3 regions of the Caballeronia sp. M23-90 genome follow, and region 3 is predicted to be linked to each of the others. Evidence: predicted binding sites of a transcription regulator. Region 3 holds the regulator's gene; each other region holds the start of a gene.

Region 1 (2,718 bases), on a different contig from region 3:
GCCCCCGAGCTCGATCCGCCCTGCGGAAGCAGCGCCGATAACAGCATGTCAGTGCGGCTGGCGATTAGCGCAGCGATCGCGGAGTCCAGACCAGGCATGCCGGTTTCCTCGGGTCACCGGTCAGCGCGATCGACACTCGGATCAGTCCGCCACCGGTTTTCGGCGGGCTGCAAACACGTGACCTGCAAAAACGTGTTTATCGCAGCCCGATCATCTTTTTCAAAACTCGCGCGGGTCTGTTCACTGTGAACAGCGCCGATAAACGCGCGAGGCTGGGTGCGCTCAGGTCGCGAATGGCGGCGTCGTCCGCGAGAATCCGGCGCACCAGCTCGAACTTGCGGGCGCGGGCGGTATCGTCGAGCTGGGACGCGGCATCGACTTCCCGCAAGCCGTCGATCAACTCGCGATATGCCCCCTGCATGATCTTCAACTCACTCCAGTCTCCACAGCGCGCCGCGGCCAGCATGCGCGCAGAAAGTTCAGCAATCGCTTCGTAATGAGAGAAATATTCTTGTGTCGTTTTCATTATGTGCGGACATATTTCGCAATGTCACGCCGCAGCCATTCTTGCTGCGTCGGGCGCAATTGCGATCCAGGCGTCTTCCAGAGTCGCCAACAAGCCATCGACTTCCACCAGCATCGGTTCGCTTTGCTGCACGTTCGCGGTCAACAGCCGATGCGACATATACGTATACAGCGCGTCCAGCCGCGCCGCGATTTCCCCGCCAGCGTCCTTGTTCAGGGCCTGCTGCAAACCGCTTTCGATAATGCCGATCGCCTTCGTGATCGCTTCGCCGCGCGCCGCAATGTTGCCTTGCTGCAAGTGCATTCGTGCCTGAGCCACAGCCTGGCGCGCGCCCTGATACAGCATGACGACGAGTCTGTGCGGACTGGCGCCCATTACTCCGGTTTGCACGCCGACGCGTGCGTACGCGTTGGCTCCCGCATGTCCCTGGGAAAACATCCGACTTTCTCCTGATTCGATTTCCGCACGCTCGATCGCGAAAACCGTAATGAACCGATGCCGGCATTACGATCAAGACCTTCGATTCGTCTGACTGTTTGCCGAGCTGTACTTGGGTTATCGGAGAAAGCGGCGAAAGCTTTAGGAAGGCTTTGCGTCACAACGGGTTCCGGAAAGTGCAATGGCCGCGAGCAAGCGTCCAGATGCCGATGGCGCGGTTATCCATGAAGCGGGCTGCGCGCCCCGGCTCAGACGGAGATATTCATGATGTCGTTGTACGCGGACACCAGCTTGTTGCGCACTTGCAGGCCGAACTGCAACCCTACGTTGGCCTTCTGCATGTCGACCATGACGTCGTTGAGCGATACGTTCGGCGCACCGATTTCGAACGCGTGCGCTTCGCTCATGGCGCTTTTCTGCGAGCTGCTGATGTTATCGATGGACGATTTCAGCGCATCCGCAAAACTTCCCGCGCTCGCCGCCCCCGATTCAGGCACGACAGCGCCGCCCGCAACATTGCCCGCGCCCCCGGCGGCCTGCGTGGCCATGGACTGGAGTTGCTGGAGCGCCGAACTCAGCGGGCTGATGGATGCATTCATGGTGTCTCCAGAAGGAAGCGGAAATCAAACTCTCAAAAATAAGGTAACCGGCGGCAACGTATGGTGGGCGGTGCTGCTGGGACATATCGAACCGGGGCCTGTCCCGGGCCTGAGGCTGGCGTCTGCGCCGGAGCCTGGGCGGTTCGCCATACGGCCTGACCGATTACGAAAAAGTCTAGCAGCGGCGTGGTTTTGCAAAGCCGGGAAAGAGCGCCAAAAGCGGCTTCTGTTCGCTCAATCGACTTACTCGCCCTTACGGATAATTCCTCTCATGAAAGAGTCTGCGACTGCGCCCGGCTTTAACCGGACACTTCGCGGAAAACGCAAGATTCGGAGAGCTTCGACGCATGGATTCCACCAATAACCTGATCAACCCGGACGCCCGCATGGGTCTGGCCGGCGCGCAGCCGGCGGCCGGATCGATCGCGGCAGGTTCGGGCGGCGCGGGATTTGCCAGCAGTTCGGACTTCAGCGGCAACCTCGGCGGCCGCATGCCGATGCTCAACCAGTTCCGCAACAACCCGCGCATGCCGTTGATCATCGCCGTGGCGGTGCTCGCCATGGTGATCGCCGGACTGGTGATGTGGTCGCGCCAGCCGGACTACCGGGTGCTGTTCAGCAACCTGTCGGATCGCGACGGCGGAGCGATCGTCGCCGCGCTGCAGCAAGGGAACATTCCCTACAAAATTGCCGAATCGGGCGGCGCGATCCTGGTGCCGAGCGAAGCCGTGCACGAAACGCGGTTGCGGCTGGCATCGCAGGGATTGCCGAAGAACGGCTCGGTCGGCTTTGAATTGATGGACAACCAGAAGTTCGGCATCAGCCAGTTCGCCGAGCAGGTCAACTATCAGCGGGCGCTTGAAGGCGAGCTGGAAAAGACCATCGCGTCGATATCGTCAGTCCGCGAAGCCCGGGTGCACCTCGCGATTCCGAAGCCGACCGTGTTCGTGCGCGAAAAGGAATTGCCGACCGCGTCCGTCATGTTGAACCTGTATCCCGGCCGCGCGCTCGACGAAGCGCAAACCCTCGCTATCCAGCACATGGTCAGCTCGGGCGTGGCGGACATGCCGGTGAAGAACGTGACCATCGTCGACCAGGATGGCAACCTCCTGACGCAGCAAAGCAGCGGGCCGAACGGGCTGGACGCCTCGCAAC
Region 2 (6,725 bases), on a different contig from region 3:
ATTCCGAAACTGCTCGCGGTCGCCGTCACGCTCGTGATTGCCGGACCCTGGATGATGGAAACGCTGCTCGACTACATGCGCCACGTGTTCACCATCACTCCGGCAATCACCGGCTAAATGTTTTCGGTCACGTACGCCCAGCTCAATGTCTGGCTGACGTCCTTCCTCTGGCCGTTCACGCGCATTCTTGCGTTGATCGCGACCGCGCCGCTGCTGAGCCATCTGGCGGTTCCGGTGCGCGTCAAAGTCGGGGTGGCGGCGTTCATCGCGTTGATCGTGGCGCCGACTATCGGCGCCGTGCCGCAGGTCACCGTATTTTCCGCCGATGGCGTGCTGATCCTCATCAACCAGTTCTTGGTGGGCGCGGCACTCGGCATGACGATGCAGATTGCGTTCGCGTCCATCGATGCAGCCGGCGAGTTCATCGGCCAGCAGATGGGTCTAGGTTTTGCGACGCTCTACGATCCGCGGCAAGGCGGAAACGCGGTCGTGATTTCGCGGTATCTGAATACGATCGCGTTCCTCGCTTTTCTCGTCTTCGATGGTCATCTGCAAATGATCAGCGCCCTCGTGCAGACGTTCCAGAACGTGCCGGTGAGCGCGAACGTGCTGGGTTCGATGACCCACGCGCGCGGCTGGCAGACGCTCGCCACCTACGGCGTGAGTATTTTCTCGACGGGGTTATTGCTGTCGTTGCCTGTCGTGGCGGCGTTGTTGATCGCGAACCTGGCGCTCGGGATCCTGAATCGCGCGGCGCCGCAGATCGGGATTTTCCAGGTCGGATTTCCCGTCACCATGCTGGTGGGATTCCTGCTGATCCAGTTGATGATCCCCAACCTGATCCCGTTTTTCCAGCGGATCTTCGAGAACGGGATCGATCAGATGGGACGGGTCGCGGCGGCGCTTTGAGCAGAGCGGTCAAGGTCAGCGCCGTATTCACCGCAAATTTTGCGGCGAATAGCGGCCCTAATCTCCGCACAATGTGCGGTGAATAAACACCACAATCACCGCACACCACCCGCAAACAAAAAGGGCCACCCAAAAAAGGTGGCCCGAAACACTTCCTAACTACCCACATCATTCCCCGAATTTCTACTCCCCATCAACTGCTGATGTACTGGAACAGCGACATCTTTTGAATGCTGGCAAACGCCTGCTGCGCGCCCTGCAACGCGTTCTGCGTCAACTCGTACTGGCTGATCGAGCTGACGAGATTGATGCTGGTCAGGTCCTGAAGCGAGCTGGCGGTTTGCGTCGATGTCGTCTGCATCGCCGTCTGCGTTGCGGTCACTTCCTGCTCGCGGCCGCCAACGGATGCCTGCGTCGTCAGCACGTTGTTGTACATGTTGTTGACCTTCGTGCCGCCCGTGGTCAGCGCGTTTTGCAACGTCGCCTGCGCAGCCGGGTTGCCCGAGGTCGGCTGCTTCAAGGCGCTGATCAGCGAATCGAGCGTCGAGAAGATATCGGTGTCGGAGGCTTTGCCGGTGTTTGCGGGCGCGACCGTGAACGAATCGCCGTTGGCCGGCGCGCCGTCGATGGCCACTTTCTGCCCGCCGCCCAAAGCAATGTCCTGCTGCGCCACATACGGTGTCGCGGGCGTGATCGTGGCGCCGTTCTGGTCCTTGACCGTGTAGGTCGTGGTGGCCGTGGAACCCGTGCCGCTGGTCGCGAACGAAATCGTATAGGTCGATGCATTGCCAGGGTTGCCCCGGTCGCTCACATTGACCGCTCCGATGGTGCCGGAACCCGTATTGCCCGCCGCCGACGATGAAACCGGCAAGCTCTCGTTTGGCGACACGCTCTGGAACACGGTCGCGCCGTTATCGGCGACGTTGATCGAGCGGTTATCGGAAATCTGCACCTGGCGCTGGCCGTTGTCGCCGGCGTAGGTCGCGCCCGTGCCCGACGCGTTGTCGGTGAACGGCTGAGTCGTGCCCTTGAAGCCCGAGAAGATGTAGTTGCCGTTGGCGTCGGTGGAATTGCTGAGCGTCATCAGGTTGTCGCGGTAACCCTGCAACTGGGTCGCCATCGACGCGCGGTCGGTATCGTTGAACGATGCGTTGCCCGCACGATTCACGAGCGTCTGCACGCTCTGCATCACGTTGCCGATACTCGTCAGCGTCGAATCTTCCTGCTGCAACGAAGTCAGCGCGGCAGACTGGTTGGTGCTGTACTGCGAGAGCGTGGCGGACTGGCTGCTCAACTGCACGGCCTGCGCGGCGCCGAGCGGATCGTCCGATGCGGTCTGGATTCTCTTTCCCGACGAAATCTGCGCGTACTGCGCCGCGAGCGATGCCTGCTGGTCGCTCATCGTCTGGACGTTCATCGTGAAGTACTGCGAGCTGGAAATACGCATCGTGAAAACCTCAGTTGAAGATGCCGAGCAGTGTCTGGAACAACGAGGAAGCCGTCTGGATGACCTTGCTGTTAGCCTGATAAAGCTGCTGGTACTGGATCAGATTGGCGGCTTCCTCGTTCAGGTTCACGCCGGACACAGATTGCTGCGCCGATGTCGCCTGGTTCAGCACCGCGGTCGCCGACGTGCTCGATGACTTCAGCGCGTTCGTCTGGTTGCCGATCTGGTTGACGAAGTTCGCGTAGGAACTGGTCAGGGTGTCGGTGCCGCCGTTCATCGACTTGGCGGTGCCGATGTTGGCCATCGCGAGGGCATTGCTGCCGTCGCTCGTGCCGCCTGTGTTTGCCGCGATCGTGAAGCTGTCGCCCGTGGACGGCGTACCGTTGAGGGTCGCGCTTACTCCTGCACCGTTGGATACGGTGAGGCCTTTCGTGGGGTCGTAGGCGAACGCGGTGCCGGCCGGAACTTTCGTGTTGTCCGGCAGCGTGATCTCCACGTTCGACGTCATGGTCTTGGCCGTGGCGTCGTACGTCAGCGTGATGCTGCTGGGAATCGAGTACCCGGCCGTCACGCTCGCCGCCGAGATCTTGCCCGTGCCCGTATTGCCTGTCGCCGCCGATGACACCGCCGGCGAAGCCGCGGCAATCGCCGACGGGTTCGAGTTGCTGAGCGAGAAGTTAGCGAGGGAACCGCGCGTGGGCTGGATCGTGAACGAATCACCTTTCGTCATCGATCCGCTTGCAATCGATATGTTCATCCCGGCGATGGTGCCGCTCACCGCGCCCGTGGACGAAGCGGTCAACTGACCGACGACTGCGCCCGACGAGCGGTCGGTGAGCGTGTACTTCGAGCCATCGAAGCCGAGCGAGTAGTCGCTGGTCGGTGGTTGCGTGCCATCGGCAATGGACACGTCGAGCGTCGCGTTGCCGCTGTTGCGCGCGTTTGCGTAGACGGTCGGGCTGCCGGTCGAGAACAACGCGCCGCCGGCGTTGCCGTTCAGATCGACGCCCAGTTCGTTCTGGTTGTTCAACTGCGTGGCGAAGCTGGTCGCAATCGCGCCGAGATTGGCCTGCGCCGGATCGAGCGACTGGCTGCGAAAGTCGAGCAAGCCGCCGATCGTGCCGCCGCCGCTGAACATCGAATCCGGCAAATACTGAGTCTGTTTGGCCGTCTGCGTGGAACCGTCGGAAGAGGCGTATGCAATCGACAGTTCGCTCGGGTCCGAGGGCGACGTTGCCGTCGTCAACGCGTACGAACTGCTGCCGGCGACCAGCGGCTGGCCATTTCCAAATGATACGTTGTAGCCGCTGTTGTTCGTGGTGACCTGGACGCTGACCAGCTGGCTCAGGTTCGATACCGCGAGATCGCGCTGGTCGAGCAACTGGTTTGGCGGCTGCCCGGCCGAACTCGCGCTGGCGATCTGCACGTTGAGATCGGCGATCTGCTTGGCGTAGGTGTTGACCTGCGATACCGCGCTCTGCAGCGACTGGTTGACGCCGTCGCGAAGCTGGTTGTAGGTCGTGGCCGCGGCGTTCATCTGGTCGGAGAGCGATTGCGCGCTGCTCATCAGCGTTTGCCGCGTGGCCGTCGTTCCCGGGCTGTTCGCGACCGACTGCAAGCCGGTGAAATAGCTGGTGATGCCCGCGCCGATACCCGTCGTCGGATCGCCGACGAGGTTGTTCAGTTGCGAGAGCATCGAGTAGTACGTGTTCAGCGAGCTGCTGCTCGACTGCGAGCTGTTGAGCTGCTTCGTGAGGAAATCGCTGTATGAGCGCGAGACTGTGGCCGTCGTCACGCCTTGTCCGGCATAGCCCGACGCCGTGTACTGCCCGGATGACTCCTGGTACACGGGGCGCTCGAGCGTATAGCCTGGCGTGGAAGCGTTGCTGATGTTCTGGCCGGTCGTCGTCAGTCCCCACTGGGCTGCGTTAAGACCACTCACGCCAATATCGAATAGGTTGCTGGACATGCAAGGAATCCTGGTAGGGGCATGATGGCCGGCCCGCCGAATGGCGACACTGATGTATATCGGCCGATATGGAAAAAAGTTGAGCGGACGCGCGGCGCTTCTCGGCGTTTCTGTTAATTCCCGCCACTGCCGCGTGCCCACTGCGCCTTGTCCGGATTATTCACCCGAGGAGCTCGAGGCAATCCGTGAAGCAGCGGGGCAATCGGGGCCTAATTCATCGAATGAACCCGGCCGGAACGCGCACGTTACGGGAACGAACGGACGCAATGGGGTGACGTGGCCGGAACACCCGGCGCGCCGATAAAAAAAGCCCGCGATAAAACCGCGGGCTCCTTTGACAATCATCACCGCTGAAACTCAGCGCGCGAGTGACCGCCGCTTCATTTCGAGTTGCGTGATCAACCGCTGCAACGTGTTCTCCGCCGATCCCGGCAAACTCATGAACTTGAAGCCCAGCGTATAACGCCGGTCGCCTTTCGCGTTTACGATCTGGCGGTTCGACATCAGTTGCACGTCGAGCACGACCTTGCCCGGATTGCTGAAATGAAGCTCCACGTCTTTCAGGATCACGCCGACTTCCAGCGCCGCAACGCGTTCGTCCATGGTCCGAAGCGCAACACCGCCAAGCGAGAGGTCGTTGACTTCAAAGCGAAAACGCTCGCCGCTCGGCAAAATGCCGCTGCAGATATACGGGTCGAGCACGGGCGCTTCCACACGGAAATACTCGCGTCGCTGCATATAAAACAGGACGGGCGGGAAGTCCGCTTCGAACGCCGGATGTCCCTCGAAAACGATTTCACGCGGCGTACCCGTCGCGAATTCGACGCGAACGCCATCCGGGCTCGCACTGAACATCAGGTTCTCGGTCGAGAGGACGGCGGCGTTTTCATCGGCAACCGCGCCCCAGTCGAAGACGAACGTCCGGGCAGCGGGATTCACGTCGAGCAGGCGGGTCACGATCTGCCCCTTGCCGTGATCGACAGTGAGGAAATCGCCTCGATTGACGAGGTTGCGCAGGGAAACACCGATTTCCAGCGGATTACGCCTGCCAAAATCGGGATGGTCGGACTCGTCGTCAGCGATGTCGGAACCGTTCGACTCATTCATGTTCATGGGCTTGCCGTGTTCGTTTGCTCGCGCCGCCTCGAGTATCAAGGCCGGTGCGCGTCCAACCAGACCGTGTAGATCCGGCACTTCGGTGTTCCATTTAGCGGCAATAGGGCAGGTTTATTTAGGGCTGACAGCAAAAAATACCTAAAAATCCCGTTTTACCCCTGATTAACCTCGATTTCGCAACCGAAAACGTCCAAAGCGCACGAAAAGAAACAAACCCGCTCTCAGCCCCATTTTCTATGCGGCTCGGCCGGCGGCCCATCCCGCTTAGTGCAATTTGCGGGAACGGGACACCGGCCGGCTTCGTCTTCTATTGCGACATTGGCCCCGTCGCTTATGACACATTACTCGTAATACGTTTCGTCTACCCGACAAATTGCAGCAAAACGCGCGCCAGTGCACGCTTCTTCACGCAATGTGTTTCATTATCGAAATCAGTTTCTTCGCGTATTGCGGATCGGTCGCGTACCCGGCTTTCTGCATGCCGTGCGCGAAGCCGGCGGCATCGCGCGATGCTTCGACCACCGGCGCGTAGCGCGGGTTGCTCTTGAGCACGCTGGCGTAGTCGGTGAGCGCGTCCTCGTAAGAGTCGTACGCGCGGAACTTCTCTACCACTTTCTGCGGCTTGCCGTTCACGTATTCGGTCGTCACGGCGTTCGTGGTCTTGCCGGTCCAGTCGCTCGTCGCCTTGATGCCGAACACGTTGTGGCTGGTGCTGCCATCGGCATTCTTGATTTCGCGCTTGCCCCAGCCCGACTCCAGCGCCGCCTGTCCAATGATGAAACGTGCCGGAATGCCCGTCGCGGCGCTCGCGGCCTGCGCGGGTGCGGCCAGCCGGTCGACGAACCCCGCCACCTTGTCCGTTCCCACACCGCGTGCGGCCGGTTCGAGCGCGCTGTTGGCGCTGTAGCCCTTGCCTTGCAGCGCATCCTTCGATGCACCCGATGCCGCCGTGTTCGCATAAGCCTTCGCCATGGCGTTCATCGCGGCGATGTTGCCGGCGTTCGCGCTGCTGTCGCCACTAGCGCCCGCGCCGGTCGGGTCAAGGCTCGAGGGCGTTCCCGCGCCCGCGTTGCGCATCAGTTGCTTGAGCATCATGTCGGCCACGCCGATGCCCTTCGATCCCATGTTCTGCGCCATTTGCTGGTCGAGCATGGACGTGAAGGTGGCGGTGTCGTGGGAATCGAACGGGCTGTCGGACGGCGTCGCCTCGCGCATGCTCTTCAGCATCATCTGCGTGAAGACCGTGTCGAATTGCTTGGCCGCCGCCTTCAAACCCGCCTGCGG
Region 3 (4,288 bases):
ATCCGCTACAAGCTGCCGGTGCATTACGTATCGACCGGACAGAAGGTCCCGGAGAACCTGTATGTCGCGACCAAGCGCTTCCTGATCAAAAGCGCGTTCTGCATTCCGCGCGACGGCTCGCCATTCGTGCCGCAAGACGACGACGTGCCGCCGCTCCTCTCCGCGCTCTCCGCGCGCGCTTCCACCGAACTGCATGAGGTTCACTTTGGATAAGTTCGTGTCCGATCAGGCTGAAGGCTTGCGCCGTCTGCTGACGCGCAACAGCTCGCGGGTGGTGGCCGTGTGTGGCGCGCCGGCGGGCGGAATAGGCGGTACGGGAAATACATCGACGGTCGTCAACCTCGCTGCCGCGCTTGCTGCGCAAGGCAAGGACGTGCTGGTGATCGATGAACGGCAGAACGCGTTGTCGGCGAGCCGGTTGGCCAACGTACCGTCCACGGGCGCACTTGGCGCCGTGCTGGGCGGCAAGCGCTTCTTGCAGGACGCAGTCACGCGCACGCCGTTCGGCTTTTCGATGATCGCCGCGCCCCGCGACGAACGCATCAGCCACGACGCCGCGCATTACCGGGTTTTGCTGGATGGACCCGCTGATATCGTTCTCATCGACACACAACCGGATCGTAGCGGCGCGTTGTCCACGCTCGCCGCGCAAGCGCACGACTTCGTGATCGTCACACGCGTGGCTCCCGCCGCGATCACCGAGGCGTATGCATGCATCAAGCGCCTGCATTACGCGCACGCCATCTCGCGCTTCCGGATCGTGGTCAACCACGTGAAGAACGCCGCCGATGCGCAAATCGCCTTCGATAACCTCGCCGGTGTCGCCAGCCGCTACCTTGCCGTGCAGCTCATGCCGGCCGGTTGCGTGGCGGAAGATCCGCGTGTGGCGAGGGCGCATGAACTGTCGCGCTGCGCAGTCGAAGCATTTCCGACGACCGCCGCCGCCCGCGATTACCGCCACATCGCGGCCGACCTGCAGTATTGGCCGATGCCAGAAAGTTCGCACTTCGAATGGCCGGCGCAAGCCGTCCATAGGGAAACGCCACGCAATATCGAGCGTTCGATCAACCCGGGAGCGACCTCGCGCCGCACCGAAACAACGTCGCCGGAGTTCGCAATGCGTAGCCCGGCGGCGGTGTGACGAAGCAAAGAAGGAACAAAGGTGAATGCGATGTATAACGCCCAGGGAAAACTGTCACAAGCCGAGGTCCTGACCCGCTACGCGCCGCTCGTGCGCCGGCTGGGTCTGCAACTGGTCGCGAAAATGCCGGCCAGTGTGGATCTCGACGATCTGATCCAGGCAGGCATGATCGGTCTGCTCGACGCCGCCAGCCGCTACAAGGAAGACCAGGGCGCGCAGTTCGAGACATACGCGAGCCAGCGGATTCGTGGCGCGATGCTCGACGAACTGCGCGCCAACGACTGGCTGCCGCGCAGCATGCGCAAGACGTCGCGCGAGGTCGAATCGGCGGTACACAAGGTCGAGCAGCACCTTGGCCGGTCGGCGAGCGAACAGGAAGTCGCCGAGCACCTCAACATGCCGCTCGACGAATACCAGACCATGCTGCAGGATCTGCACGGCAGCCAGTTGATCTATTACGAAGACTTCGACCGGTCATCGGATGACGAACCGTTCCTCGACCGTTATTGCGTCGATAAAGCCGATCCGTTGTCCGCATTGCTCGACGGCAGTTTGCGTTCGGCGCTGGTCGAAGCCATCGACAAACTGCCCGAGCGCGAAAAGCTGCTGATGAGCCTCTATTACGAGAAGGGCTTGAATCTGCGTGAAATCGGCGCAGTGATGGAAGTCAGCGAATCGCGCGTGTGCCAGTTGCATAGCCAGGCGGTTGCTCGGTTGCGCGCGAAGTTGCGCGAACAGGCCTGGTCGGGCGTGGAAGCCTGACGGTCAGGGGGCGGCTTTTTCTGAGCCGCTTCAAGAAGGTTCGAAGTCCGCGCCTTCGGCAAACACCGTTCGGCCTTTGCCGAGTGCCTTCGCCCGGTACATAGCACGATCCGCCGCGCGCATCAGCACGGCGATATCGGTGTAGATGGGTTTCAGGTCCGGCGAGATCAGGCATGCGCCAATACTCGCCGATACATTCACCACCCGGTCCTGCACCGACGTCATTTCCGCCAGCACCGCGTGAATTCCGTTCGCGACCGTATGCACCGCGTGGCTGCCCGTCACGTGACGCGCGAGGACCACGAATTCGTCGCCGCCGAGACGCGCGACCGTATCGGTGGTCCGCACACGGCGTAACAGCGAATCAGCAAAGGTTCGCAGCACGACGTCGCCAACTTCGTGGCCGTAGGTATCGTTGACTTCCTTGAAGCCATCGAGATCGATCAGCAACAACGCCGTCGCGCCCTCCTGTCCCGTCGATATCGCCGTCACCGCCCGTCCGATGGTTTGTTCCAGTGCGTACCGGTTGCTCAATCCGGTGAGCGGATCGGTGCCTGCCCGGAGCGCGAGATCGCGGTTCGCGCTGCCGAGCCGGCCGACCAGCACACTCAGATATACCGATGCCGCCAGCACACTCAAGCCAATGCCAAGCGCCGCCGGCCGGTTGAGACGCCACCATGGCTGAAGCATGGATAGTGCGACGATTCCGGCCAGTGCCGTAACGCACGACAACGCCAGCGTCCGCTTCCCATAACGCCCTCCTGCGCCGATCAGGAACAGGAAAATGGCCCAGAGCATAGGCAGCGCGAGCGGGCCGCCGGCGGCAAGAATCAGGGCGAGGAGCGCCTGATCCGCGATCGTGGTGATAGCAAGACGCACGTCCGAATGACGCGGCATCCCGCCGATGATCACCCGGCTGGCCACGCCATAAACCAGATACAACGCGAGCACGCGAAAGCATGCGGTCGCCGCAGGAGAAGGATCGAACCACGCGAACGCGCCATACGCCACGGCCGCGAGTCCGCCGAGTGCGACTCGGAGCGTTGCCTGCTCCCTTTCCGGATCGCGATGCGGAGACCAGACATAGCCGCGCGGCCGCTGCACGGGGTCATGCGAATGCCCCATTCTGTGTCCCTTTTTTTATGGTTTAGTGGTTTAAACCGACGTTTTCTACAGTGGCTGCGTAGTGCGCAACCGCAATCCTACTGCGTTGATGCGCGCTATATGCAAAGGGAAATTGGGGTGCGGATGGAGGGTGGATGGGATTTTGGGCGGGAGTATATGGGTCAATGGCGGGGGTGGCTCTGGTTTCGGCCTGGTTGGGTGGTCGAGGGGTTGTTAAACGGCTCGCGTTTCTGCGAAGCGTGGAGGCGAGTTTCGGCTTGCCCGGCGGACGCGCCTACTTAACTACGCACGTTTTCCTCAATCCGATGCAGGAAATGGTTTATTCCTCTGGCACCTCCAACTGCCGATGCGATATCGGACGTCGATTCACTGACGGAATCTATGGTCCGCTCTCCCGTGTCCTTACGACCAATTGGATTTTGATCAGAAAGCGTGGGCGACAGGAAAGCCAATCCAGCAGAGCGAAATCAAGGAAGGCCCATCTAAGCGAGGCGCGGCATTTGCGAATGACCCGCGACGACAGTCGACACCAACGCTTCTGCGCTGGCGGCACTTGGAATGCGTTTGGAGCTGAATGTGATCCTGGAATGACCAGGAAACTCGATTTGCGCTAAATCTTGGTGCGCCCGGCTGGGATCGAACCAGCAACCCCTGCCTTCGGAGGGCAGTACTCTATCCATTGAGCTACGGGCGCATATGAGCAAGGGGCACCGCGTTCCATATACAAAATCATGGAGGCAGGACCGCTGCGAGTCCGAAACAATACCTGTTTTCGTCCGATTCGTCCATCGCAAGGGTTGGAAGGCCCGACCCTCGTCCTTCGCAACATCCCTGCAAAAACCCCGAAAATCCGGGTTAACACGCGCTGCGACAAGCCTTTGCGGGTATGCCGTCACGTAAACGTTCCGTCTATAATCGACCGTGCTGGCGAAAACGTTTAAAAGTATTCGAGAGATCTACCCCTGCTGTCACGCTGTCGCTGGACCGACTCACAAATAAAAAGGGAGACGAGACGAGCATGAGTGAAGCACCCCACGGAGTCCCGATCAAAACGCCAGGCCAACTCATCGCGGCAATCGTCGCCGGGTTCGCCATTCCGATCGTCGTGATCGTCCTGCTGGCCGTCTACGTCAACAACACGACCCGCACTGGCGCCGGTACCGATTCCCTGTCGGACGCCGCCGTCGCCGAGCGTATCGCCCCGGTCGCGCAAGTCGATATCCGCGACGCCAACGCCCCGCGCGTCTACAAAACCGGCGA

The links. The regulator FliA, encoded in region 3, starts transcription of late flagellar genes. The targets are predictions, from matches to a motif close to CTAAAGTTTNNNNNNNNNNNGCCGNTA.
Region 1: fliS (flagellar export chaperone FliS) is a predicted target of FliA. The motif match lies at 1,083-1,109, and genes of this name have one in related genera.
Region 2: flgK (flagellar hook-associated protein FlgK) is a predicted target of FliA. The motif match lies at 4,383-4,409, and genes of this name have one in related genera.

What each region holds. Positions count from the first base shown of each region.
Region 1 covers NZ_JBSIPA010000641.1:124-2,841, reverse strand. Annotated here, with positions in the region: gene ACRXB1_RS34000 (flagellar protein FliT) at 197-526, opposite strand; gene fliS (flagellar export chaperone FliS) at 551-964, opposite strand; gene fliE (flagellar hook-basal body complex protein FliE) at 1,213-1,563, opposite strand; partial or broken gene fliF (flagellar basal-body MS-ring/collar protein FliF) at 1,911-2,718, shown strand, end outside.
Region 2 covers NZ_JBSIPA010000190.1:767-7,491, reverse strand. Annotated here, with positions in the region: gene fliQ (flagellar biosynthesis protein FliQ) at 1-117, shown strand, start outside; gene fliR (flagellar biosynthetic protein FliR) at 118-909, shown strand; gene flgL (flagellar hook-associated protein FlgL) at 1,103-2,356, opposite strand; gene flgK (flagellar hook-associated protein FlgK) at 2,367-4,325, opposite strand; gene ACRXB1_RS18900 (flagellar brake protein) at 4,683-5,438, opposite strand; gene flgJ (flagellar assembly peptidoglycan hydrolase FlgJ) at 5,847-6,725, opposite strand, start outside.
Region 3 covers NZ_JBSIPA010000495.1:200-4,487, forward strand. Annotated here, with positions in the region: partial or broken gene ACRXB1_RS30840 (flagellar biosynthesis protein FlhF) at 1-213, shown strand, start outside; gene ACRXB1_RS30845 (MinD/ParA family ATP-binding protein) at 206-1,141, shown strand; gene ACRXB1_RS30850 (RNA polymerase sigma factor FliA) at 1,172-1,903, shown strand; gene ACRXB1_RS30855 (diguanylate cyclase) at 1,934-3,028, opposite strand; tRNA gene ACRXB1_RS30860 (tRNA-Arg) at 3,647-3,722, opposite strand; partial or broken gene ACRXB1_RS30865 (c-type cytochrome) at 4,047-4,288, shown strand, end outside.